One region of the Anaerobacillus sp. 63XJN7_4_ISO-PGPR-S23-413 genome, then DNA from elsewhere that is predicted to be linked to it. Evidence: a T-box and tRNA genes for the amino acid it is inferred to sense, from the RefSeq annotation. Region 1 holds a T-box; the other holds one or more tRNA genes.
The links. The T-box of region 1 lies ahead of pheS (phenylalanine--tRNA ligase subunit alpha). A T-box ahead of a tRNA ligase gene usually reads a tRNA of that ligase, here a tRNA-Phe.
Positions count from the first base shown of each region.

Region 1 (4,393 bases):
TTTACAAGCCACTGCGGTGATGATTTGATCGTTACGTCTTTAATAATGGAAGCTCCATAATAAGGATTATCTTCTTCATTCTCTACACGAACTGACACATACTCTTCAACGTCTTCATCCGAGCGAACAAGCTCTGGAGACGGAAGCTCAATTGAGCGATTCAATACTGCCCCAACTTCATAAGCGACGCCGATCATGTTCATCGCATCAGCTCTGTTTGGAGTAAGACCTAGCTCAAGAACTTCATCATTTAGATTCAAGTATTCAAGCGCATCTTCACCAGGTGTCACGTCTTCACTAAATACAAAGATTCCGTCTGCATACTCTTTCGATACAAGTTTACTTTCAATTCCAAGCTCCTGAAGTGAGCAGATCATACCATGAGAAGCTTCACCGCGAAGTTTTGCTTTCTTAATCTTAAAATTGCCTGGAAGTACAGCCCCAACTTTTGCTACAGCTACGTACTGTCCTTGAGCAATATTTGGTGCTCCACAAATAATTTGGACCGGCTCTTCTTCACCAACATTCACCTGACAAATATTCAACTTATCAGCATCAGGGTGTTGCTGACATTCAAGAACGTGACCAATAACCACGCCGGTAATTCCTTTATTAAGCTTTTCGACTGTTTCAACCTCAATACCACCCTTAGTAATCAGGTCTGCTAGTTCATCAGCTGAGTAACTATCTAAATCTACATACTGCTGTAGCCAATTCATTGATACGAGCATGTTTTCTCCTCCTAACTTCCAATCATATTATAGTGAATTAAATTGTTTAATAAATCTGCTGTCATTCGTGTAGAAATGACGTATGTCATCAATACCATATTTCAGCATAGCGATCCGTTCTGGTCCCATACCAAATGCAAACCCAGTGACTTTCTCAGGATCGAAGCCGGACATGCGAAGTACATTCGGATGTACCATACCGCCTCCAAGAATTTCTATCCATCCGGTTCCTTTACATACAGAGCAGCCATTCCCGCCACAATTAAAGCAAGAAATATCCATCTCCACAGAAGGCTCAGTAAATGGGAAGAAGCTTGGGCGAAGACGGATTTCACGTTCTTCTCCAAACATTTTCTTCGCAAATGATTGGAGCACACCTTTTAGATCACTCATGCGAACATTCTCACCAACCATTAGTCCTTCAATTTGCATAAACTGATGGGAGTGTGTTGCATCATCTGTATCACGGCGATAAACTTTACCGGGCACGATGATTTTAACAGGACCTTCTCCATTTAACTTCTCCATCGTTCTAGCTTGCATTGGAGAGGTATGCGTTCTTAATAGCGTTTCTTCAGTTATATAGAATGAATCCTGCATATCTCGAGCCGGATGATCCTTAGGAAGATTTAACGCTTCGAAATTATAATAATCGGTTTCAACTTCTGGTCCTTCCGCAATCGAGAATCCCATACCAAGAAATAGGTCTTCAATTTCTTCGATTACCCTCGTTAGTGGGTGATGATTTCCTCTCTTAATTGGCCGACCCGGCAGAGAAATATCGATCGTTTCTTTCTTTAATCGTTCTTCTACGGCTGCTTTTTCTAAGCGAGTCACTTTCTCCTCTAATTGATCCGAAATCGCTGAGCGAATTTCATTAACGAGCTGCCCCATTTTCGGACGTTCTTCTTTAGACAATTTCCCCATACCTTTAGAAATTTCTGTAATTGGACCTTTTTTTCCAAGGTATTTCACTTTGATATCCTGCACTTCTTTCATTGAAGAAGCTTGCTGAATTTCTGATAGTGCTTCTTCTTTCAACGTTTGTAAACGCTCTTGCATCTTTTCAACCTCCACTTCATTTTCGTGTTTGCTTCTTTTTGCAATAAAAAAATCCTCGCTCCCCAGAAAGGGGCGAAGATTTGATTTCGCGGTACCACCCTAATTCACCGATAGAGTACACCTATCAGCCTTAAGCAAAGAATAACGGCTTGTAAACCGATCCGCTTTCGAACGAACAAAGCGGCAACTCCAGAGCGAATTCGGCAGCGTCCCAATAGAAATGCTTTCAGTCTCGGCATTTCCTCCCTGCAAAGGCAGCGGCAGCTTACTACTCTCCATCATTGTTTTTAACATATATAAGTTGCTTTTAATTATAGAAAAAAATCGCTATATCCGCAAGCCTTATTATGAAGGTAACAATCCATACATCAGAATTCCTGCTGCAACGGCGACATTTAACGACTCTGCTTTACCATATATCGGAATATACACGTTCTCGTCTGCTAAACGTTGAAGCTCGTCTGATACACCGTTTGCTTCGTTTCCAAGAATGACAGCAAACTGAGAAGATGAATCAAGCTCTTGATATGGCGTTCCTCCACTCACTTCTGTTGCGTATATAAGCATGCCAGCTTCTTTTAATTTCTGAACTTCTGTCACCAAGTCCCCTTTTATTACAGGAAGATGAAAAATAGATCCCTGGGTGGATCGAAGCACCTTACTGTTATAAGCATCAACGGTTCCATGTCCAAGTAGAAGGCCGTCGTATCCAGCACTATCTGCAGTTCGAATAATCGTTCCCAAATTACCGGGATCCTGAATAGCGTCCAGTAATAATAGTTTGCCATGACGAGGTAGTTCAGGCTCAACCATTTTACAAACGGCCATAATCCCCTGTGGTGTTTCTGTATCCGTTAGTTCTTGCATCACTTTCTCCGTAACAGTATAGACAACAGGAAGCTCTTTAAACGGATAAGCAGATAAGTCAGTGCCTTCTGTCACAATCAATTCTGTGATTGAAGCTTCAGCCTTTGCAGCTTCTTCTACAATATGTGGACCTTCAATGATATAAGAGAAAGCTTTCTCTCTACCCTTTCGCGTCTGAAGTTTTTTCCAATCTTTCACTTTTTGATTTTTAGCGGATTCGATAATCATTATGCTCTCCTTCAGTTTTCAATGTTTCCATTATAAAGGGTTGAAAGGGAAGATTCCAATAAAACTCATGAAATTTCTTCAATTCGCTCATACTAATGAGGCTTGAACCAACAAGCGAATGAGAAAGGTGAGGTGGAAAGTATGGACCTTAACTTACGCAAAGCGATTCTCGCTAATATTAATGGCAACAACGAGGAGCAACTCGAAGCGACAATCCTCGACGCCATGCAAAGCGGAGAAGAGAAAATGCTCCCTGGGCTTGGTGTTCTTTTCGAAATTCTTTGGAAAGAAGCACCAGAAAATGAGCGAGAGCAAATGCTCTCTTATATGGCACAGGGTGTAAATTAACAAGCAAAATCCGGTGGCAAGAGCCACCGGATTTTGTGTTCTAGTTAAAGATAATTTCTTTCACAGTATCAGCATCAAGCTTTTTAATCACTTCAACAATCAAATTAACTGCATTCTCAAAATCGTCACGATGAAGAATCGCTGCGTGAGTATGAATATAGCGTGTGGCAATTGTGATGGAAAGTGCAGGTACTCCATTTGCTGTTAAATGAATTTTACCTGAATCTGTCCCACCGCCTGCAATAGAGTCAAACTGATAAGGAATATTGTTCTCATCAGCTGTATCTGTTACAAAGTCACGAAGACCTTTGTGACCGACCATTGAAGCATCATACATAATAATTTGAGGACCTTTCCCCATTTTGGATTGAGCGTCCTTATCACTTACTCCAGGAGTATCACCAGCGATACCAACGTCAACCGCAAAGCCGATATCAGGCTTAATCATGTTTGTAGCCGTAGTCGCTCCGCGAAGACCTACTTCCTCTTGTACCGTACCAACGCCGTAGACAGTATTAGGATGCTCTTCTCCTTTTAGCTTACGAAGTACTTCGATCGCAATAGCACAGCCAATACGGTTATCCCATGCTTTCGCCATAAGCATTTTTTCGTTATTCATAACAGTAAATTCACAAACTGGAACAACAGAATCTCCCGGCTTAACGCCCCATTCCATAGCCTCTTCTCGGCTTGAAGCACCAATATCAATGAACATATCCTTCTTGTCGACCGATTTCTTACGCTGTTCAGGAGGAAGAATATGTGGTGGTTTAGAACCGATGACGCCCATAATGTTACCATTACGAGTCATGACGTTAACACGCTGTGCAAGCATAACCTGCTCCCACCAGCCGCCAACTGTTTGGAAATAAAGAAAGCCTTTATCATCAATACGCGTTACCATAAAGCCAATCTCATCGAGGTGACCTGCAACCATAATTTTTGGGCCTTCTGCTTTACCTTTTTTAACCGCAATTAAGCTGCCTAGATTATCATACATGATTTCATCTGAAAGAGATTCAATGTGCTTCTTCATCACTTCACGAGGTTCACGTTCGTTACCTGGTACGCCATTCGCATCAGTGAGTTCTTTCAGCATCTGCAACGTTTCGTCTAGCTTAGCCATATGTATTGCCTCCTTGATATGTATTCTCTGT
Region 1 covers NZ_CM149688.1:2,993,964-2,998,356, forward strand. The annotation lists gene pheT (phenylalanine--tRNA ligase subunit beta) at 1-731, opposite strand, end outside; gene pheS (phenylalanine--tRNA ligase subunit alpha) at 759-1,793, opposite strand; T-box leader at 1,859-2,084, opposite strand; gene AC0VYO_RS15815 (TrmH family RNA methyltransferase) at 2,139-2,891, opposite strand; gene sspI (small acid-soluble spore protein SspI) at 3,030-3,236, shown strand; gene AC0VYO_RS15825 (M42 family metallopeptidase) at 3,277-4,362, opposite strand.

Region 2 (4,393 bases), 1.8 Mb from region 1:
CCGACCCGCACGAAAGGTGCAACGACTTGGATACTGTCTCAACGAGAGACCCGGTGAAATTATAGTACCTGTGAAGATGCAGGTTACCCGCGACAGGACGGAAAGACCCCATGGAGCTTTACTGTAGCCTGATATTGGATTTTGGTACAGCTTGTACAGGATAGGTAGGAGCCATAGAAGTCGGACCGCCAGGTTCGATGGAGGCGTCGGTGGGATACTACCCTGGCTGTACTGACATTCTAACCCAGCACCGTGATCCGGTGCGGAGACAGTGTCAGGTGGGCAGTTTGACTGGGGCGGTCGCCTCCTAAAGTGTAACGGAGGCGCCCAAAGGTTCCCTCAGAATGGTTGGAAATCATTCGCAGAGTGTAAAGGCACAAGGGAGCTTGACTGCGAGACCTACAAGTCGAGCAGGGACGAAAGTCGGGCTTAGTGATCCGGTGGTTCCGCATGGAAGGGCCATCGCTCAACGGATAAAAGCTACCCTGGGGATAACAGGCTTATCTCCCCCAAGAGTCCACATCGACGGGGAGGTTTGGCACCTCGATGTCGGCTCATCGCATCCTGGGGCTGAAGTAGGTCCCAAGGGTTGGGCTGTTCGCCCATTAAAGCGGTACGCGAGCTGGGTTCAGAACGTCGTGAGACAGTTCGGTCCCTATCCGTCGCGGGCGCAGGAAATTTGAGAGGAGCTGTCCTTAGTACGAGAGGACCGGGATGGACACACCGCTGGTGTACCAGTTGTTCCGCCAGGAGCATAGCTGGGTAGCTACGTGTGGAAGGGATAAGTGCTGAAAGCATCTAAGCATGAAGCCCCCCTCGAGATGAGATTTCCCACAGCATGAAGCTGGTAAGATCCCTTAGAGATGATGAGGTAGATAGGTTCGGGGTGGAAGCGTGGCAACACGTGGAGCTGACGAATACTAATCGATCGAGGGCTTAACCTAAAAACGAAAAGCGAAGTAAGCCGTTTAAATCCGACAAGCGTTGGAGGCTTTTGAGTCAGACGCGCTTTATGCGTCAGAATTAAAAGGTGAAACGATCGAGGATTTGGCTTACGTAGCTGGACATATTGGAAAGTTGTGCGTGCTATCTAGTTTTCAGGGAATAAAATTTTCCTTGAAAAACATGATGGAATATAGTATGATATATTTTGTCGCTGGTAAATCACGAAAGTGAAATCCAGTCCTTAGTCTGGTAATGATGGCGAAGAGGTCACACCCGTTCCCATGCCGAACACGGAAGTTAAGCTCTTCAGCGCCGATGGTAGTTGGGGGATCTCCCCCTGCAAGAGTAGGACGTTGCCAGGCTGATATTATTCCACAGTAGCTCAGTGGTAGAGCTATCGGCTGTTAACCGATCGGTCGTAGGTTCGAATCCTACCTGTGGAGCCATGGAGAGCTGTCCGAGTGGCCGAAGGAGCACGATTGGAAATCGTGTAGACGGTCAAAGCCGTCTCGAGGGTTCGAATCCCTCGCTCTCCGCCACTAGCATACATAATAGCAGCAAGGGCCCGTTGGTCAAGCGGTTAAGACACCGCCCTTTCACGGCGGTAACACGGGTTCGAATCCCGTACGGGTCACCATTATATATCATTTCTACTTTGTGGAGGATTAGCTCAGCTGGGAGAGCATCTGCCTTACAAGCAGAGGGTCGGCGGTTCGAGCCCGTCATCCTCCACCATTATCTAAGGTCCCGTGGTGTAGCGGTTAACATGCCTGCCTGTCACGCAGGAGATCGCGAGTTCGATTCTCGTCGGGACCGCCATTTATATTTTAACATTATCGTGGGGTGGAGCAACAAGCGATACTTCCTTGAAACAGCAACGAGTTGTTTCTACGGATACGCTTCGAAGCATAACCTTGTAGAGAAAGAAACAGTGCACAGCGTAATGAGCAGGTGCAGCATAATTACATTCACATTATCGCGGGGTGGAGCAGTTCGGTAGCTCGTTGGGCTCATAACCCAAAGGTCGCAGGTTCAAATCCTGCCCCCGCAACCAATTATATTTTAAACATGGCTCTGTAGCTCAGTCGGTAGAGCAGTGGACTGAAAATCCACGTGTCGGCGGTTCGATTCCGTCCGGAGCCACCATGTTGCCGGTCTAGCTCAATTGGTAGAGCAACTGACTTGTAATCAGTAGGTTGGGGGTTCAAGTCCTCTGGCCGGCACCATTTTCTCGAAATGAGATCAAATTCCATTGCACTTTCATAAAATGTGTATTACAATGGTAATTGTCAATTTGGAGGGGTAGCGAAGTGGCTAAACGCGGCGGACTGTAAATCCGCTCCCTCAGGGTTCGGCGGTTCGAATCCGTCCCCCTCCACCATCTTGATAGGGGTATAGTTTAAAGGTAGAACAGAGGTCTCCAAAACCTCCGGTGTGGGTTCGAGTCCTACTACCCCTGCCAATTTTAAATCTTTATGGCGGTTGTGGCGAAGTGGTTAACGCACCGGATTGTGATTCCGGCATTCGTGGGTTCAATTCCCATCAGCCGCCCCATTTTTGGGCTATAGCCAAGCGGTAAGGCAACGGATTTTGATTCCGTCATGCGCTGGTTCGAATCCAGCTAGCCCAGCCATTTTTTGTTGCGGAAGTAGTTCAGTGGTAGAACATCACCTTGCCAAGGTGGGGGTCGCGGGTTCGAATCCCGTCTTCCGCTCCATTTTAAAAAGGCGGCATAGCCAAGTGGTAAGGCACGGGTCTGCAAAACCCTTACGCCCCGGTTCAAATCCGGGTGCCGCCTCCAATCTTAATATTTTTTCTTAAAAGTCCTGCCGGAGTGGCGGAATTGGCAGACGCACAGGACTTAAAATCCTGCGGAGGGTGTACCTCCGTGCCGGTTCGAGCCCGGCCTCCGGCACCACTTATTTTTCTGCCTGAATTGAATATGGTATTTTGCCGGTGTGGCGGAATTGGCAGACGCGCACGACTCAAAATCGTGTTCCGAGAGGAGTGTCGGTTCGAACCCGACCACCGGTACCATTACATACGTTATTACAAGACTTCAACGTTCTCGTTGAAGTCTTTTTTGTATTCTTTTTAATTCCTTCTCTTATTTGATATCACTAGTTTTCAATGACTCACTGAGCAAATTCCTGCTCATTTAAAAGTAGAGGTGATAAAATACAAGTATAAGATAGATAAAACAATTTACTGAAAGAGTGATTCGATGAGAATTGAAGTATGGTCCGATTTCGTTTGTCCATTTTGTTATATAGGAAAAAGACGTCTTGAAAGTGCGCTTCAGGCTTTTCCACAGCGTGATCAAGTAGAAGTTGTCTTTAAAAGCTTTGAACTTGATCCTAATGCGAAAGAATCGGATGGGGAAAGCATGGCTGAGCTTCTAGCAGGGAAATACAATGTCAGTCTAGAACAAGCTCAGGGTATGTGTGAGAATATGAGGCAGCAAGCTGCTGGAGAAAACCTAACGTATGATTTCGATAAAATGATTCCAACGAATTCATTTGATGCTCATCGTCTTGTTCACTATGCGACAGAGCATGGTAAAAGTAATGAAATGTCAGAACGTCTCTTTTATGCCTTCTTTACCGAATCGAAAAATATTGGTGATCATGAAACGCTTGCATCACTTGGTGAAGAACTTGGGCTAGACGCTGCGGATATAAAACGTATGCTAGGGACTGAAGAATTTACGAAAGAAGTTCGCAACGATGAAGCTATGGGAAGTCAGCTTGGCATTCAGGGCGTACCGTTCTTTGTATTTGACGGTAAATATGCCGTGTCAGGTGCTCAGCCTGTTGAAATGTTTGAACAGGCCGTTGAGAAGGCCTGGGGAGAAGGAAATAAGCTTGAAGTAGTTGGTGGCAATGCAGAAGCGTGTTCTGCTGACTCTTGTGATCTTCCTAAATAAAACGTAAGAAAGCTCTCTTATTGTAAAGAGAGCTTTTTCTTATGCGTCTGTATTTTCTTGTTTAATCGTTTTGTAAGCTGAATCAAGGTTGCGAATGCGACGAACTATTTCTGAGTTTTTGTTAAGGTTGTCATAGATCATTGATGAAACAACTGATCGATAATAGCTATTCATTGCTTCTAATTTTGAAAATACATCACGATTCTTTTGTATGTATTGGCGAAAATTTTCTTCGAAAAATGGTGTTGAGAATGGTTCCATATGATTTCTCCTTTCTGTCTGTCATTCTGATTATAGGGTGATCGTCATCAGGACGTCAAACGGATTATGAAGAGTAAAATTCTATTAGCTCTGTCGTGATGAGAGACGTTTGTAAAGAAAATATGAAAAATGTGTTGTTTCTTTCATATGTTCTGTGGTATTCTATCTACATCAGCGAGGATTGTAGAAATTCCTCGAATTTTCACCATTTACCCAACGCAGTGTTTCGTTAAAATTAACGAAGCGTTGCGTTTTTTTATG
Region 2 covers NZ_CM149688.1:476,843-481,235, forward strand. The annotation lists rRNA gene AC0VYO_RS02610 (23S ribosomal RNA) at 1-944, shown strand, start outside; rRNA gene rrf (5S ribosomal RNA) at 1,191-1,307, shown strand; tRNA gene AC0VYO_RS02620 (tRNA-Asn) at 1,317-1,391, shown strand; tRNA gene AC0VYO_RS02625 (tRNA-Ser) at 1,393-1,484, shown strand; tRNA gene AC0VYO_RS02630 (tRNA-Glu) at 1,508-1,582, shown strand; tRNA gene AC0VYO_RS02635 (tRNA-Val) at 1,605-1,680, shown strand; tRNA gene AC0VYO_RS02640 (tRNA-Asp) at 1,689-1,764, shown strand; tRNA gene AC0VYO_RS02645 (tRNA-Met) at 1,923-1,999, shown strand; tRNA gene AC0VYO_RS02650 (tRNA-Phe) at 2,016-2,091, shown strand; tRNA gene AC0VYO_RS02655 (tRNA-Thr) at 2,096-2,171, shown strand; tRNA gene AC0VYO_RS02660 (tRNA-Tyr) at 2,242-2,326, shown strand; tRNA gene AC0VYO_RS02665 (tRNA-Trp) at 2,334-2,407, shown strand; tRNA gene AC0VYO_RS02670 (tRNA-His) at 2,424-2,499, shown strand; tRNA gene AC0VYO_RS02675 (tRNA-Gln) at 2,504-2,578, shown strand; tRNA gene AC0VYO_RS02680 (tRNA-Gly) at 2,588-2,662, shown strand; tRNA gene AC0VYO_RS02685 (tRNA-Cys) at 2,672-2,746, shown strand; tRNA gene AC0VYO_RS02690 (tRNA-Leu) at 2,774-2,863, shown strand; tRNA gene AC0VYO_RS02695 (tRNA-Leu) at 2,898-2,982, shown strand; gene AC0VYO_RS02700 (DsbA family oxidoreductase) at 3,170-3,871, shown strand; gene yvfG (protein YvfG) at 3,911-4,132, opposite strand.
Region 2: it has a tRNA-Phe gene. The T-box ahead of pheS (phenylalanine--tRNA ligase subunit alpha) is inferred to sense a tRNA for this amino acid. The anticodon was not compared.